Regions from separate parts of the Listeria sp. MAN/IMW/UF555 genome, predicted to be linked through region 2. Evidence: a T-box and tRNA genes for the amino acid it is inferred to sense, from the RefSeq annotation. Region 2 holds a T-box; the other holds one or more tRNA genes.
What was found. A T-box is a leader RNA that pairs with one kind of tRNA and senses whether it is charged. The one in region 2 lies ahead of leuS (leucine--tRNA ligase), so its partner is inferred to be a tRNA-Leu.
Positions count from the first base shown of each region.

Region 1: it encodes a tRNA-Leu, which carries the amino acid that the T-box ahead of leuS (leucine--tRNA ligase) is inferred to sense. The anticodon was not compared.

Region 1 is NZ_JBZWZS010000002.1:298,624-310,160, reverse strand. It holds gene AC4PG8_RS08670 (alpha/beta hydrolase) at 1-199, shown strand, start outside; gene fepR (efflux pump transcriptional regulator FepR) at 309-893, shown strand; gene fepA (multidrug efflux MATE transporter FepA) at 908-2,239, shown strand; gene AC4PG8_RS08655 (helix-turn-helix domain-containing protein) at 2,832-4,112, shown strand; tRNA gene AC4PG8_RS08650 (tRNA-Leu) at 4,239-4,322, opposite strand; gene AC4PG8_RS08645 (phosphotransferase) at 4,455-5,348, shown strand; gene AC4PG8_RS08640 (GyrI-like domain-containing protein) at 5,345-5,971, shown strand; gene crcB (fluoride efflux transporter CrcB) at 6,078-6,467, shown strand; gene crcB (fluoride efflux transporter CrcB) at 6,457-6,813, shown strand; gene AC4PG8_RS08625 (hypothetical protein) at 6,909-7,289, shown strand; gene AC4PG8_RS08620 (Lmo2079 family surface lipoprotein) at 7,437-8,570, shown strand; gene tsaE (tRNA (adenosine(37)-N6)-threonylcarbamoyltransferase complex ATPase subunit type 1 TsaE) at 8,676-9,137, shown strand; gene tsaB (tRNA (adenosine(37)-N6)-threonylcarbamoyltransferase complex dimerization subunit type 1 TsaB) at 9,134-9,826, shown strand; gene rimI (ribosomal protein S18-alanine N-acetyltransferase) at 9,823-10,278, shown strand; gene tsaD (tRNA (adenosine(37)-N6)-threonylcarbamoyltransferase complex transferase subunit TsaD) at 10,275-11,297, shown strand; gene AC4PG8_RS08595 (alpha/beta hydrolase) at 11,374-11,537, opposite strand, start outside.
Region 2 is NZ_JBZWZS010000001.1:20,568-27,582, forward strand. It holds gene metK (methionine adenosyltransferase) at 1-599, shown strand, start outside; gene asnB (asparagine synthase (glutamine-hydrolyzing)) at 736-2,601, shown strand; gene mnmM (tRNA 5-(aminomethyl)-2-thiouridylate-methyltransferase MnmM) at 2,627-3,202, opposite strand; gene mnmL (tRNA modification radical SAM protein MnmL/YtqA) at 3,199-4,164, opposite strand; T-box leader at 4,293-4,494, shown strand; gene leuS (leucine--tRNA ligase) at 4,568-6,979, shown strand.

The DNA of each region.
Region 1 (11,537 bases), on a different contig from region 2:
TCCAAAAACCTTCATCGCAACTGCTGAATTTGATCCACTAAGAGATCAAGGAGAAGCATATGCGAAGAAATTAAAAGATGCTGGTGTAGAAGTATTTGCGAAACGTTTTGAAAAAGTTCCGCACGGCTTTATGACAACAACATCTGAAGCAACTGATGAGACTTACGAATTGATTAGCGAGTTTTTAGAAGAAAAATAAATCTTTGAATCCACTCTTTCACGAGAGTGGATTTTTTTATTGACAAAGAATTTTATTCATGAGAGAATGACTTACGAACGGTCGTCAGTTTTTTGAAAGGGGTGAAAAGATGAGAAAAGAAGAAATAAAGCAAGCAGCACTGACACTTTTTGCAAATAATGGTTTTGAAGGGACATCCCTTGCTGATATTGCAGGCGTTGTAGGGCTAAAGAAACAATCCATCTATTCTCATTTTAAAGATAAGGATGATTTGTTTTTATCTATTATGAAGGACGCGAAATCTACGGAAATTGATTACTACCGAGCGAAACTTCGAGATAGTGATTTATCTAGGCCCGACTTGGTGTTATCTAGTTTACTTTTTGGTGTGAAGGAATTATATGATACCGATGAAGCTTACCAATTTTGGTTGCGATACGGGTTTTATCCACCGAAACATTTGTATGATATTGTTCAGGCAGATATTACCGAGAATATTTTGCAAATGGAACAAGATTTCACTGATTTATTTAGCGATTGGATTGAACAAAAGTTGATTCCAATGCAAGATGTCGAAACGATGAAAGAAGCGTACATGGGAATTCTTGACGCGGTTATCGTGGACATTGTTTATGTGAACGACCCCGAACGAACTAAAAAGAAAATCACAGCTTTATGGCAAATTTTCTGGAGAGGAATTACGCTAAAAGCTTAATTTAGAGGTGTAACATGGCAAAGAATATAGAAATATTAGAAACAGATTCAGTTAAAAAGATTTATTTTAGATATTTAGTTCCTTCCTTGGTCGGAATGTTATTAATGTCTTTGAATATTGTAATTGATGGAATTTTTGTTGGGCATAAGCTCGGCGGAGTGGCGCTTGCAGGGATAAATATTGCTGTACCCGTATTTACGATTTTTACAGCCATTTCGATTTGGATTGGGATTGGAGCCGCGACCCAGTTTTCGTTTGCTATTGGAGAAAAAAATGTTCCTAAAGCGCAATCAATTTTTACGAATGCGATTTTAGCAGTTGTTTCGATTACGGTGGTTATTGCAATCCTCGCTTTTATTTTTAAAGTACCACTGGCATATTTTTTAGGCGCGAATGATGAAACGATTGGTTACGTACTGGAGTATATGAATATATTACTTATTTTCGGTTTTGCACTTACACTTGAAAATATTTTAAGTATTTTTGTTCGTAATGACGGTGATCCGAATTTATCAATGATTGCCCTTATTGTTACAGCAATCAGTAATGTTATTTTGAATTATTTATTCTTATTTGTATTTGAATGGGGCGTAACCGGATCTGCACTTGCTACGATGATTGCTATTATTATCGGTGTGCTTATCCTAACTACCCATTTCTTTAAAAAATCCAGTCGCTTGAAATTTGTAAAAGTGAATTGGAATAAAGCTTTTTTCAAAAAAACACTGGGCATCGGCTTGCCAAGTTTTTTAGCAGAAGTTGGCGTGTCGGTATTTACTTTCGGATATAATATTTCCATCGCAGCCATTGCTGGTACTGCAGGAGTTGCAGCATTCTCGGTTTTAAATTATACCCATAGTGTGATTTTAATGTTGTTCCTTGGCATGGGTTCAGCGATTCAGCCACTTATAAGTTATTACCGCGGGGCAAGGGCGAGAGAAAAAGAAATTGAAACATTGAAAATTGCGATTGTCGTAGCATTTGGTACCGGGGTTGCTTTCTTATTAGTTGGGTTATTTGGTTCTAATCTGCTCGTTTCGATGTTCGGAAACTTTAGTGCAGAAATTCGAGAACTTGCAAGCAACGGAATTAAGTTATTCTATTCAGCTTACTTATTTATGGGCTTTAACTTTGTTATGATGACTTACTTCCAAACTTCTGATAAAGTCAAAATGGCAACATGGATTACGATTTCACGAGAAATTATTTTCATGGTAATCTTCTTGCTTATTTTACCACCAATTATTGGCATTCCAGGTGTTTGGTTAGCAATTCCAATTTCAGAAATGATTGTAGCTATATCAATTGTATTTTACATGAAGAAGAAACATATCTTATTTAAATAAAACAAAGACGGAGATCTAGTATCTTCGTCTTTTTAGGATGATTTGGCAAAAAAATAAGATTAAAAAGAGTATATTTCCATTTGTTTCCTTTTTCCTCAGTATGGCGATTTAAATGGTAAAATATTGTTCTACGTTTCCGTTTACGTAGGAATGCTTTAAAAAGGGAATGAATAGTTACTATTTTATGGACTCCTGAGTGTTTTAGGAATCCTGTTTTACTTTGCTGTTTTATAGTTGCATGTGGGAGCAATGGAAACTCTGTAGGGAAATGTATGAGGGATAATTTTACAGATAATGCAAAATAAAATAATAGCGATTCAAGGAATTTTTTAATGTCTTTACTTTGCCATTGGTGTAAAAAGCTAATGGCGAACGTAAAGAAAAACATTAAATATGGCAAATTAGTGAAGCGTGTAAAGATGCTTGAAATCAAGTCTAGTACTGAATTTAAGCCTTGTGTAAGACTGGATAATTATAACCGAAAAAACATTCGTTATGAAAAGAAGCTAAAACTATTAAATAAGGTATTTGTTTTCTAAAAATAAATGTATATAATTAAAAGAAAAGTTTTCTAAGTAATGGCGGTGACATCATGGATTTAATCGGTTTACGAATTAGAAATATCCGTAAAATAAAACAACTTACTTTAAAAGAGGCGGCTAAAGGAATCATTTCCGTCCCTTATTTAGCTAATATAGAGAATGGTGTGAAAGTGGCTTCTTTTGAAACGTTAATGCATATAGCGAAACGTCTGGAAATACCGGAAGAAGCTCTTTTAATAGGCAATGAGGATTTAAATAAAGAATTATTACAAGAACTCAAGCAGATATTTGAGTTACTTGTTTTTTCGAATACAAAAGAAGTGGAAAATAGACTTGATAAAATAGCTGTGAATGTCGATTTACTGTGTGAATCTCCTGTTATAGAACTAAGTTTTTACTGGCTTCAAGCAGGTTTTTACTATAAAACATGGGAATTTTCTAAAGCTCGAGAAATAGAAAGAAAGTATTTAAATAGTAATGAAAAGCGTGTAGTAGACTCATTCCCACCGGATTTGCTTAGTTATTATTACTATGGTCAAGCTGTGAAACATTCTCATGCTACTTGCGACTATCAATTGGCAGTGAAGTACTGGAAAAAAAGTATTGATTTAACTGATAAAGCTGCGTTTCAAGTGGTTTTTCAAGTGGGGCTTTGTATTAATTACATTTGTCTAAATAACTATGAACCTGCCTTAAAACACATTGAATGTGCCTGGAACTTAATTAAGAGATTCCCAAGCAAAGACCAAGAAAGAATTACGGCCATTTTATATTTGTATGGTTATATAAACTTTCAAATTGGCTTTATGACTGAAGCAAAGCGGAAATTTGAAGAAGTGCTAGTATTTTTTAACATGTATCCAGAAGCTAAAACAATGTATTATTTTCTTGTTGGCTTTAAGCTGGCAGAAATAGAAAGAGTTGAAGGTAATCATGAGTTGTTTGATGAGAAGATAGTTTGTTTATACGAGGAATTAATGGCGCATGAGGCTTCCGAGATAGGTTTTAATAACAATGACTACCTTGTAATTACAGAACTGATGGTTATTTTTGCTGAACAAGGGTCAGTATTAGAAGCAAGTAATTTACTGGCTATTATTAACAAAGTAACTGAGCAAGTAATGGAAATCAATTTTTTTGTAACCTATACGGAAACATTACTGCTGTACCAACAAAACAAGCAATCTAGCTATGAAAAGAAAATGTTAGACTTGCTTAAAAAAATTGATGAATCCAATGATCCAGCATTAATTGAACGCGTAAAAAAACACGCAAGTAAGCACTTCGCTGACTCAACGAAATATAAAATGGCATATAATATTTTAGCTTAGTATAAAAAAGGAAGACCAGTTCAGTAGTTAACGTGGTTTTCCTTTTTTCATTGAGGTGTCATTTGTTCTATCAAAAAAGGTTTCGTAACTGTATGAACAATTACGAAACCTACTTGTAGTTCTCTATGCGGCCGAGAGGACTTGAACCTCCACGGGTTTTACCCCACTAGGCCCTCAACCTAGCGCGTCTGCCGATTCCGCCACGACCGCGTATGCGTAGCAAAACTAATTATAATATTGATTCTATTATTTTGTCAATAAATTCTGCATAGATAATTGGAAAAAAGTAAGCGTATTCTTGTATAATGGAGAATAGCGAATTTATTGGAGGGAGAGCTAATTATGGATGTGACCCAATTGAAAATGTTGCGTAATGCGAAAGTGGTTTCAGAAATAAAAAAGGGTTTTTCTATCGATAAGAAATATCAGGTGGATGAAACCTATCTTGTACGTGTTTTTCCAAAAGAGTTACTCCAAACACGAAAGCAAGAATTTGAAATAATCCAAGCGTTAGGTTCTCAAACTCCATTTGTTCCACGAGCATATGATTTTGGCTGTACCGGCGGAGAATGCTATATGATTATTGGTTATGTGCGCGGTGAAGATGCGGAAAATGGCATGTTTAGATTATCACATTCCGAACAGTTTAAGGCTGGTTTTTCAGCAGGGGAAATTTTACGAGAAGTTCATAAAATACCGCTAGATACACCAAAAATGAACTGGTTGGATTTTCAAACGGCTAAATTTAAACGAAAAGTGGAGGAATTAAAAGAATTAGAAATAACAGCTTCTTTTTTAACAGAAACCGAACAGTTTGTTTATGAGAATATAGCTAGATTAAAAAATAGACCGGTTTGTTTACAACATGGAGATTTTCATCCAGCGAATATTATTTTAAAGAACAAAAAGTTTGCGGGGCTAATTGATTTTAATCGGCTAGAGTTCGGGGATCCTTTATTTGATTTAGCTAAAATCGGCTTTTTTACAACAGAGGTCAGTATACCTTTTGCAAGAGGAAATATTTTAGGCTATCTTGATAAAGAAGAAGTTCCAGATTTTTGGAATCTTTATGCGCTTTACACGGCGATGCATATTACTTCGGCCGTTAATTGGGCGGCAAAAAATGAATCTCGTAATTTTAATAGGTTAATGAATTATGCAGCAAAGACGGCAGCTAGTCATGATAATTTTCAGAAGCTGATGCCAGACTGGATGAACGAGGAGGAATTCAAATGACTGAAAAGAAAATTGATTTTAAAAAAGAGGAAAAGAAATTCTATGCGCCTAAAAGAAAACCAGAGCGTATTTTTGTTCCGGAAATGAATTTTTTGATGGTCGATGGGAAAGGCGATCCGGACGGTGAGGAGTATCAAAAGGCAGTGCAGTCACTTTATGCGATTGCGTACACGATTAAAATGAGCAAGATGGGCGAGACACGTCTGGATGGTTACTCGGATTTTGTTGTACCGCCGCTGGAAGGTTTTTGGTGGTCTGAAGGGAAGTTTGATTTAAAGGACAGAGATGCGTGGCTTTGGACATCAATTCTTAGACAACCTGACTTTGTTACCGAAGAAGTGTTGGAGTGGGCGAAAGAGGTTGCAAGGAAGAAAAAGCCTGACGTTGATACGAGTCGCGTGAAATTGGTTCGTTTTGAGGAAGGGGAATGTGTGCAAATGATGCATGTGGGGCCATTCAGCGAGGAAGTGCATACTGTGGCGGAAATGCATCAATTTATGGAAATAGAAGGGCTTCGGAACGACACCGGAGCTATTCGGAAACATCATGAAATCTATTTGAGCGATCCGCGAAAAGCAAATCCAGAAAAAATGAAGACCATCCTTCGACTTCCAGTGAGTTGAATAATTGGAATGTTTTGCGTTATAGTATAGAAGAAATAGGACAAAGGCGACTGCCCGGAATGTAAATATTTCAGGGCAGTTTTTTTGTGAAGTGGGGTCTTTAAAGATGTATTTTTTATATGTGGGAATTTTTGGTGCGTTAGGCGGAATGTGCCGGTATGCGATGAATTTATGGCTTGGCGGCGGAGATTTTCCTTCTGCGACTTTAGCAGTTAATCTAATAGGTTGTTTTTTATTAGCTTTCATAATGCCTTTTTTGGCGGAAAAATCGCGTATTTCATTGGTGCTCTTAAACGGAATTGGGACTGGGTTTATTGGGGCTTTCACGACTTTTTCGGCATTTAGTGTGGATACGATTGAATTGTTTCAACAAGGTGAAGTGGTGTTAGCTATTAGTTATATTTTGGTGAGCTTAATTGGCGGCCTTGTGATGGTGAAGTTTGGTAGAAGATTTAGTAATAAGCTCTTGAGGCGAGGTGCGCATCATGTTGATTAATTTCTTGCTTGTCGGTTTTGGTGCAAGCCTTGGTGCGATGTTGCGTTATGGTATTTCTGTATTTGTCAAAAGTAAATGGAAAACGGATTTTCCTTATGCGACTTTTTTTATTAATATCACAGGTTCATTTTTGCTAGGATTTCTTGTTTCTTCTGCGCTTGGGCCAATATGGCAACTTTTTTTAGGCACGGGATTTATGGGCGGATACACGACATTTTCGACTTTTAAAGTAGAGAGTATGGAATTAAAGTGGAAGGCAAATTTTCAGGTGTTATTTTCATATGTTGGTTTGACTTATTTATGTGGTTTAATCGCAGCTTTTATCGGAATCATGCTTGGTGTATAAGAATTGTTTAAGAAAATAAGAAAACGATTGCCTGTATTTACGCAAGATGCTATGCTAGAAAGAACGAAAAGCTTCAGAGAGGACGAGAACAAGAGATGACAGGTTTTAAGAAGGTAATCTGGTCGGTTTTACTAGTCGTAATATTTTTGGCAGGCTGTAATCAGGAAGTAGTTCCTGCTTTAGTCCTTGATGGAACAGTGACAGATGCTAGTTTATTAGAAAATAATAAACAATTAACTGTAAATGGCACGTTAACATGGAGTGGCGAAAAAAATAATTATGCGAGCGAACTAATTGTAACGGTTAATAGCAATACGGCGGTAACAAACGCCACCACTGGTAAGACGATGAAACTTTCGGATATTAAAGATGGTGATACGATTAAAGCTACATTCCCACAAGGCACAAATGTAACTTCACCGGCACCAGGGAAAATTTCTGAAAATGCAACTTCATTAAAAGTAACACCAAAATAAAACGTTCCCTTTTTAGGGGCGTTTTTTTATTAACTAAGTGAAAAGTTAAGTTAATTGTGACTAACTAGTGAATAATCTATAAATCTCCTTGTTTTCTGTACTTAAATTGTGTTAGTTTAAATGTATTAACGATACAGGGGGAGAACTATGAAAAAAGGGATATTATTTTCAATTTTGTTAGCTTTAGCGTTAGTAGTCAGTGCTTGTGGTGGGAATTCAGCAGCGAAAACACCACAAGAAAAATTTGTTAAAACCATGAAAAATGCAACTAATGTACCGGATCAATCTACATATACAACTTCTTTTGCCGTAACCGATATAGATGTTGCGAGTGCTGATTCCAGCGCTCAAACGATGGGGATTTTAAAAGATATTAAGCTTTCAATGACAACTTCAACAGATAAGACAGCAAAAAAATCAGAAACTAAATTAAACTTAACTTCCACGAATAATTTACTTCCAGTTTCCATTAATTTGGACTTCTTATTAGACAGCAAAACAGGTAATGTCTTTATTCCACTTAAAACTATTGTTCAGCCAGATGCTTCATTACTAAGTTATTTAGACCAATCAACTGGTGGCATGTGGTCACAAATTAATACCGAATACCCAGATTTAAAAAACAAATATCTTAGCACGGAAGAATTAACCAGTTCATTAACAGGCAAATCAGAAGCTAAGACTGCTGCTAACACAAAAGAAATGGAAGCAGCTTCCAAAGATTTAAATAAAAAAACGACTAAATTAATTGATAGTTATTTCAGTGGTTTAGAAAAAGATCGTTTTAAAGAAGCGGATGATGGCACACTTACAATCACACTTACAAACGCTGATCTTGCTAATATGATGAATCAAGTAGCAAAAATGATGGACGATGAAAAAGTAAAAGCAGACTTTAAAGTTATTGTAGAAAGCCAAGGTTCAGAAGCGGTAACAGATTTTGATACGACTTATACAGAAATGCAATCAAGCATAAAAGACGCAGCTAAATCTTTAAAAGACAATAAAGATACGAGCATTCATATTAAAGTTTCTGTAAAACCTGGCAAAGACAATTCATTTGATGCAATCACCCTTAAAACCAAAATCGATGACAAATCCGATGCTAATGCAGAGCAATCAATTAGTTTTACTGTGAAAACAAAAGCGGAGAAATTTGTTCCAATAGCAGATTTCCCAACCAAAGACCAACTTATATCGAGCGAAGAATTAAATAAAATTATTACTGAAGTTACCATGAAAATGTACGGTGGAATGGATTTAACTGGAACAGGTTATTAATTCATCCGAAAGACGCAGCGACTTAGGTTGTTGCGTTTTTTTGATTTTTATTTTGGCGCGGCTTTGTGGTATGATATGTAGAGAAAATGATGGACGGGTGAGGTAATGGAATTCGAATTAATAATGACAAATGAAAGAGAGACAAGGCTTCTCGCAAAACAACTCGGTGAACAATTAGCAGCCGGAGATGTGATTTTACTTGAAGGCGATCTCGGCGCGGGGAAAACTACTTTTACAAAAGGTCTTGGGGAAGGCCTTTTAATTCCGCAAATGATTAAAAGCCCGACATTTACGATTATCCGCGAATATAAAAAAGGGCGCTTGCCACTTTATCATATGGATGTATACCGCTTGGAGGATGCTTCAACTGATGAGCTCGGTTTGGAAGAATATTTCTACGGAGCGGGTGTGAGTGTGGTTGAATGGGCGCAGTTTGTTCGGGAGGATTTACCGGAAGAATACTTGGAAATTAAGCTTTTTCATATAGATGAGAATACGCGCAAGATGATAGTGAAGCCAGTTGGAGAACGATATGAGCAACTGGCGATGGAGGTTTTTGGGAAATGATGCTTGGAATGGATACGTCTTCAGATACGATGACGATAGCACTTTTTAATGAAGGTGTTGTTCTTGGTGAATATACGACGAATTTGAAAAAAAATCATAGCGTGCGATTACTTCCGGCGATTGCTGCTTTAATGGAAGAATGTGCCGTAAAACCAACTGATATAGAAAAAATCGCTGTTGCTAAAGGTCCCGGTTCTTATACAGGGCTTCGGATTGGTGTAACCGTTGCGAAAACAATGGCGTGGGATGCTGGAATTCCAATTGTCGGGATTTCTTCCTTAGCACTTTTAGCAGAAAATGGTTTATACTTCCTTGGAAAAGTCGTTGCTTTGATGGATGCTCGTCGTATGAATGTGTATGCGGGTGTTTATCGTGCAAGTGACGGTGTAATGAAAAACGTTGTAGCCGATAGCCACATTGCGCTTACTGATTTACTTGAACAATTAACGGCGGAGAAGGAAGCGATTTTATTTGTTGGCACGTTAACGGAGCAAATTCGCCTTACTGTGACGGAAGTTTTAGGGGAACGAGCGGTATTTGGTCAAGCTGATTATACTTATGCGCGGGCCAGCTCGCTTGTAAAACTGGCGGAAAACTTGGACGGTGAACCAGCAGACAATTTTGTTCCAGATTATTTAAAACTGGCAGAAGCGGAAAGCAAATGGTTGGAATCGAGGGGTTCTGAGTGAGTTTGGACGCGGCCTTAGTATTTCGAGAGGCAACTGTTGCGGATTTAAAAAGTATTATGAATGTAGAAAATGCTGCATTTACAGTACCTTGGACAGAAGCGGCTTTTCGAAATGAATTTATTATTAATCAATATGCCTACTATTTACTTGCGACTTATAAGGATCAAGTTGTCGGGTACGCGGGTGTATGGCTGGTGCTAGATGAAGGGCACATTACGAATATTGCGATTCATCCCGATTTTCAAGGTAATCACTACGGCGAGGCACTTTTACGGGAAATGATTCGTGTTGCAAAAGAGCGCGGTGTTGTTCGGATGACATTAGAAGTTCGCGTTTCAAACGATGTAGCACAAGGGCTTTACAAGAAATTAGGATTTCAAGACGGCGCCATTCGGAAAAACTATTATCCGGATACGAAAGAAGATGCGCTAGTGATGTGGGTGGACTTATGAAAAAAAATACATTAATTCTTGGGATAGAATCGAGCTGTGATGAAACAGCTGCTTCTGTTGTGAAAAATGGTTGTGAAATAGTATCTAGCGTTGTGGCTTCGCAAATTGAAAGTCATAAGCGATTCGGTGGTGTGGTTCCAGAAATTGCATCTCGTCATCATGTGGAACAAATTACGCTTGTGATTGAAGAAGCTTTAAAACAAGCCAATGTAACGATGGATGATTTAGACGGGGTGGCGGTAACTGAAGGACCTGGTTTAGTCGGTGCACTTCTAATTGGCGTCAATGCTGCAAAAACACTTGCTTTTATGCATAATTTGCCTTTAGTTGGTGTGCATCATATTGCTGGACATATTTATGCGAATCGCTTTGAAACAGAATTTCAATTTCCGCTTTTATCGTTAGTTGTCAGTGGTGGGCATACAGAACTTGTTTTAATGAAAGCAGATAATGAATTTGAAATTATCGGGGAAACAAGAGATGATGCGGCCGGCGAAGCATACGATAAAGTGGCGCGTACACTTGGTTTAGCTTATCCAGGTGGTGTTCAAATTGATAAACTTGCAAAAGATGGTGAAGACACGTTCCATTTTCCGCGGGCGATGATGGATGATGGTTCGTTTGACTTTAGTTTTAGCGGGTTGAAATCTTCTTTTATTAATACGTTGCATAATTTAAGACAGCGCGGGGAAGAACCAAATCCTAATGATATGGCAGCTAGTTTTCAAGCTAGTGTAGTCGATGTTTTAGTAAGTAAGACGATTCGCGCAGCTAAACAACATGGCGTGAAACAATTGCTTCTTGCTGGAGGAGTGGCGGCAAATCAAGGTTTGAGAGAGCGACTTATTCAAGAAGTAAAATTAGAACTTCCGGATACCGAGCTGATTATTCCGCCGTTATCGTTATGTGGTGATAATGCGGCTATGATTGCCGCTGCAGGGACAGTGAGTTTCTTACAAGGAAAACGAAGCAATTATGATATGAATGCAAATCCAGGTTTATTGCTGGAAGACATTTAAAAAAGCATGCGGAGTTAAATTCCGCATGCCCGGGACTGCAAGCAAAGTAATTTCTCACTTTGCTTGCAGTCTTTTTTTACATTGTTTTACTTAAAAATTGTCGTACTTTTTCTTCGTAAGTTTCTGGCTCAACAGTGAATGCTTGACCATGTTCAGCGCCTTTTACAACCCATTTTTCCTTGTAGCTTTTGGTGGCGTCATATAGTTCTTCTACCATAGAAGTAGGGACAAATGCATCTG
Region 2 (7,015 bases):
CAACGCAACATCATCCTGACATCACACAAGAACAAATCGCGAAAGATTTACACACACATCTATTCCCAGAAGTAATTGATGCTTCTTTCTTAGATGAAAATACGAAATACTTTATTAATCCAACTGGCCGCTTTGTTATTGGTGGACCACTTGGCGATGCTGGACTTACTGGCCGTAAAATTATCGTGGATACATACGGTGGTTATGCGCGTCACGGCGGGGGAGCATTTTCTGGTAAAGATCCAACCAAAGTAGACCGTTCGGGTGCTTATGCTGCAAGATATGTCGCTAAAAATATCGTTGCTGCTGGACTTGCTAAAAAAGTAGAAGTACAAGTTGCATATGCCATCGGAGTTGCGCGTCCAGTTTCCATTTCGATTGACACATATGGAACAAGTGACTATTCAGAACAAGAACTAATTGATGGCGTTAATGAGCTATTTGACTTACGCCCAGCTGGGATAATCCATATGCTTGATTTACGTCGCCCAATTTATCGTCAAACAGCTGCATTTGGTCATTTTGGCCGTAGCGACCTTGATTTACCTTGGGAAAGAACGGATAAAGCAGAAGCCTTAAAAAAATTAATCGTAAAATAAGCTTAACCGAACATTTCTTGTGAGGAATGTTCGGTTTTTTTCTTTCCTAAACAGTGCAAAGAAAGCCTAGTTATGATATGATAGACGTTGTGAAAAAAAGATAAAATGATTATCTATATAGAGGAGAAATGTTACCATGTGTGGATTTGTAGGATGCGTACATGACCGCATTACAGAAATTACTGGCGCTGATAAAGAAACCTTTAGACAAATGAACAGTATGATTACGCACCGTGGGCCAGATGATGAAGGATACTTCACAGATGATCACGTGCAGTTTGGTTTCCGCCGTTTAAGTATTATTGATGTAGAAAACGGTCATCAACCGTTAACGTATGAAAATGAACGTTACTGGATTATTTTTAATGGAGAAGTTTATAACTATGTGGAACTCCGCGAGCAATTAGTTGCTGAAGGAATGACATTTGAAACCGAAAGTGATACAGAAGTAATTATCGCTACATATGCGAAATACAAAGAAAAAACAGCAGAACGTCTTCGTGGGATGTTTGGTTTCGTTATTTGGGATAAACAAGAAGAACTTGTTTACGGCGCACGCGACCCATTCGGCATTAAACCATTTTTCTATGCAGAAGAAGACGGTAAGCTATTTATGGGTTCTGAAAAGAAATCCATTTTACATGCTTTAAAAGAAAAAGAACTAGATGAAGTTTCATTACAAAACTATATGACTTATCAATTCGTTCCAGAACCAGATTCCTTAACTAAAAATGTAAAACGCTTAGAACCAGGGCATCAGTTCACGAAAAAAATCGGTCAACCAATGGAGATTACTACTTATTGGAAAGCATCTTTTGCACCAGTAACTAAATCAGAAGACGCATGGATTAAAGAAGTGCGTGACGTGATGTATGATTCTGTTAAAATGCATATGCGCTCCGATGTACCAGTTGGTTCATTCCTATCTGGTGGTATTGATTCATCGATTATTGCTGCAATTGCCAAAGAATATCATCCTGCAATTAAAACATTCTCTGTTGGTTTTGAACGCGATGGTTTCAGTGAAATCGATGTAGCAAAAGAAACAGCAGATAAGCTTGGTGTAGAAAATATTAGTTATGTTATCTCACCGGAAGAATATATGAAAGAATTACCAAAAATTGTTTGGCATATGGATGACCCACTTGCTGATCCGGCTGCTATTCCGCTTTATTTCTTATCAAGAGAAGCGCGTAAACAAGTAACAGTAGCATTATCAGGTGAGGGCGCAGATGAACTTTTTGGCGGTTATAACATTTATAACGAACCAAATTCCCTTGCGATGTTTAACAAAATGCCAGGCGTATTTAAATCAATGTTAAATAGCGTGGCGCGTATTATGCCAGAAGGAATGCGTGGTAAAAGTTTCTTAGAACGTGGAACAACGCCGATGGAAGAACGTTACATCGGAAACGCCAAAATGTTCACAGAAAAAGAAAAACAAATTTTACTTCCGAAATACCAATCTGGTCATGATTATACGAACATTACGGATCCATTTTATGCAGAAACTAAGAATTATCATCCTGTAGAAAGAATGCAGTATATTGATATTCATACGTGGCTACGTGGAGATATTCTCCTAAAAGCTGACCGGATGACGATGGCTAATTCACTGGAAGTTCGTGTACCTTTCCTTGATAAAGAAGTGTACAATGTAGCAAGAAATATTCCAGATACAATGAAAACAACCAATGGAACAACCAAATATATCTTACGTAAAGCGGCAGCCACTTTTGTACCAGAACACGTACTTAATCGCCGTAAACTAGGATTCCCAGTACCAATTCGTCACTGGCTAAAAGACGAAATGAACGCTTGGGTTAAAAATATCATTAAAGAATCACCAACAGATCATTTAATTAACAAACAATACGTTCTAGGCTTACTAGACGATCACTGTGCCGGTAAATTCGATTACAGTCGTAAAATCTGGACAGTTGTTATCTTTATGATTTGGTATGATGTATACGTAGCAGATAAATACGATTTTGGAAAATAAAAAGAAAACCTAGACAGGCTAATTATTAGCTTTGTCTAGGTTTTCTTTTTTCGATGATAATGACGAATGGGGCATCATTTTTTTGATTAATAAAGTTATAAGATAAAACGTGGAAATCTTGTTGCGGAATCGCTTCACAAAAAGTCAAGACAGCATCTTTTTCGACTTTTCCAGCTGGATGACCGTGATAAATTACAAGAATAATGACGCCACCAACTTCAAGTAGCTGCATTAAATGGCCAATGCTTTCTAAAGTAGAATCAGCGGTTGTCGTAATTTCTTTATCGCCACCTGGCAAGTAGCCGAGATTGAAAATAGCAGCGCGAACAGGTTTTGTTGCATATTCTGGAATAAGCGCATGGCTAGCACATACGAGCTCTACTTGTGATGCGACACCAGCATTTTCTAAACGAGTTTTCGTTGCATCAATTGCCATTTGTTGAATATCAAACCCGAGCACATGACCATTTACACCAACAAGTTCAGCTAGTAGAAGCGTATCATGCCCGTTACCACATGTTGCGTCAATTACATAATCTCCAGAGCGAACTACTTTTCGAAGTGTATCATGAGCGAAGGGGAGAATACCACGTAAATTCATTTGGAACTCACTTCCACAGGTTGATATAGTTTCCCTTGCCAACTATCTCTTCGAACGAGTTCTGCATCAATGGCATTCAGTACTTCAAATTTATTTAAACTCCAAACTGGGCCAATTAAGTCATCCACGCCACCATCACCTGTAATTCGGTGAATAACCATTTCAGGAGGCAGAATTTCAAGTTGGTCAGCTACTAAGTTCACATAACCATCACGGGTTAAAAATTCTAAGTCACCTTTTTTATAATCTTCTACCATTGGCGTTCCTTTTAATAAATGGAGTAAATGGATTTTAATACCATCAACGCCACTTTCAACTACTTTTTGTGCGGTTTCCATCATCATTTCCGGCGTTTCTTTCGGAAGCCCATTAATAATGTGGGCACAAATGCGGATATTATGTTTTTGTAGTTTGCGCACACCTTCTAAATAACAATCATAGTCATGCGCGCGGTTAATTAAGCGCCCAGTTTCATCGTGAGCAGATTGTAAACCAAGCTCTAACCATAAATAAGTCCGTTCATTTAATTCAGCCAAGTATTCAACGACATCATCCGGCAAACAGTCAGGTCGTGTCGCAATCGAAAGCCCAACCACGCCAGGCTCATTCAAAACCGTTTCAAATTTCTCGCGCAGTTCAGCAACAGGGGCATGAGTGTTAGTAAAAGCCTGGAAGTAAGCAATACATTTCCCGTCTTTCCATTTCGTTTGCATTTTGTCGCGCACTTGTTGGAATTGTACTTTTAAATCAAGCGCTCGGTTCCCAGCAAAATCACCAGAACCTGCCGCACTACAAAATGTACAACCGCCATGCGCTACTGTGCCATCACGATTTGGACAATCAAAACCGCCATCAAGCGCAACTTTGTATGTCTTTTGCCCAAATTCTTCTCGTAAACAGTAGTTCCATGTATGGTATCTTTTATTATCATTACTATATACAAATGGATTCGTTTGTTTCACTAGTTTTAGACTCCTTCAAATGAAATTCTCCATTCATTTTAGCACATTTTACTACGAAAGTTAGATAAATCTTCAGACCGCTTGCTAAAAAACCTAAATTCAGCTACAATAAGACTAATGAATTTTGCGAAATAGCGATGAATTGGAGTAGTAATCTGCATATTTTGATGTGAAGAGAGCTGGCGGTTGGTGCAAGTCAGTCACAAAATCCGGATGAACTTACCATGGAGCTTGGGTGTATCCCCGTTTTCCGCGTTAAGGAATTGTTAAGTTGAGTGGTTAAACACTAATGTGGGTGGTACCGCGGGAGAAGCATCTCTCGTCCCATGGCGATAAGCCGTTGGGATGTAGGGATTTTTTTGTAGCCAAAATTCGATATTTTAAGGAAAAGAGGATGAGTAAAGTGACATTTAATCATAAAAAAATGGAACCGAAATGGCAACAATATTGGAGTGAACATAACACTTTTAAAACAACAGAAGATAAAGATAAAGAAAACTTCTATGCACTTGATATGTTTCCTTATCCATCTGGAGCAGGTCTTCACGTAGGACATCCAGAAGGCTATACTGCAACAGATATTTTGTCTAGAATGAAACGCATGCAAGGGAAGAACGTCCTTCATCCAATCGGTTGGGATGCATTTGGACTTCCTGCAGAGCAATATGCGATTGATACTGGTAACGATCCAGAAGAATTCACCGCACTGAATATTGCCAACTTTACTCGCCAAATTAAATCTCTTGGTTTCTCCTATGATTGGGACCGTGAAATTAATACAACAGATCCAGAATATTATAAATGGACACAATGGATTTTTGAAAAACTATATGAAAAAGGCCTAGCTTATGAAGCCGAAATCGCTGTAAACTGGTGTCCGGCACTTGGAACCGTACTAGCCAATGAAGAAGTAATTGATGGCAAAAGTGAACGCGGTGGCTTCCCAGTTTTCCGTAAACCAATGCGTCAATGGATGCTTAAAATTACTGCCTATGCAGACCGTTTACTAGATGACCTTGAACTTGTAGACTGGCCTGAAAATATTAAAGATATGCAACGTAACTGGATTGGTCGTTCAGAAGGCGCAGAAGTTACTTTTAAAATTAAAGATAGCGATGAAACGTTTAATGTCTTTACAACACGCCCAGATACACTTTTTGGCGCAACATATACGGTTTTTGCACCAGAACACGAACTTATCGAAAAAATCACAACACCTGAGCAAAAAGAAGCAGTTGAAGCTTATAAAAAACAAGTAGAACTAAAAAGCGAACTAGAAAGAACCGACCTTGCAAAAGATAAAACAGGTGTCTTCACAGGAGCTTATGCGATTAATCCAATTAACGGCGAAGAAGTGCCAATTTGGATTGCTGACTATGTATTGATTCAATACGGAACAGGGGCAATTATGGCCGTACCAGCCCATGACGAACGCGACTTTGAATTTGCGCAACAATTTGGTTTGAATATTCGTCCAGTACTTGAAGGCGGCGACGTTACAAAAGAAGCTTTCACTGGCGATGGACCACATATTAACTCGGAATTCTTAGATGGCCTAGCTAAAGCAGAAGCGATTACCGCAGCAATTGATTGGCTAGAAAAAGAAGGCATTGGTAGCCGTAAAATCACATATCGTTTGCGCGACTGGTTGTTTAGTAGACAACGTTACTGGGGCGAACCAATTCCAGTTATTCACTGGGAAGACGGGGAAACAACGCTTGTACCAGAAGACGAACTACCACTGCTTCTGCCAAAAGCAACGGAAATCAAACCTTCAGGAACTGGCGAATCTCCACTTGCTAACTTGCACGACTGGGTAAACGTTACAGACGAAAATGGTCGTAAAGGTCGTCGTGAAACAAATACTATGCCACAATGGGCTGGGTCAAGCTGGTACTTCTTGCGCTATATCGATCCAAACAATACTGAAGCAATTGCTGACAAAGAAAAACTAGCAGAATGGCTTCCAGTTGACGTTTATATCGGCGGGGCAGAGCATGCAGTACTTCACCTTCTTTACGCACGTTTCTGGCATAAATTCTTGTACGATATTGGCGTAGTTCCAACAAAAGAACCTTTCCAAAAACTATTTAACCAAGGTATGATTCTTGGCGAAAATAACGAAAAAATGTCCAAATCAAGAGGCAATGTCGTTAACCCTGATGAAGTAGTAGAAAAATACGGCGCAGACACACTTCGCTTGTACGAAATGTTCATGGGACCACTAGAAGCTTCTATTGCTTGGAATGAAAATGGACTAGAAGGTGCGCGTAAGTTCTTAGATCGTATTTGGCGCTTACTAGTAACTGAAGAAGGCACACTCGCTGGAAAAGTTACAACCGATGCGAATGCTAACTTAGAAAAAGCGTATCATCATATGGTGAAAACAGTTACCAATCATTACGAAAACCTGCGTTTCAATACCGGTATTTCGCAATTAATGATTTTCATCAATGAAGCGTACAAACAAGATACGATTCCAAAACAATATGTTGAAGGTTTCGTGCAACTCTTGTCCCCAATCGCGCCACACCTTGCAGAAGAATTGTGGGAAATCCTTGGTCATACAGAAACAATTAGCTATGTAGCTTGGCCAGCCTACGATGAAACAAAACTAGTAGAAGATGAAGTAGAAATCGTACTTCAAGTAAATGGCAAAGTAAAAAGTAAAATCACCGTTGCAAAGTCACTCGGAAAAGAAGAACTAGAGAAACTCGCACATGAAGACGATAAAATCAAAGAAAACATAGACGGAAAAACCATCCGTAAAGTAATCGTCGTTCCAGGAAAACTTGTAAATATTGTTGCGAATTGATTAGAGAAACGCTTCGAAATTGAGCTTTGTTGCTAA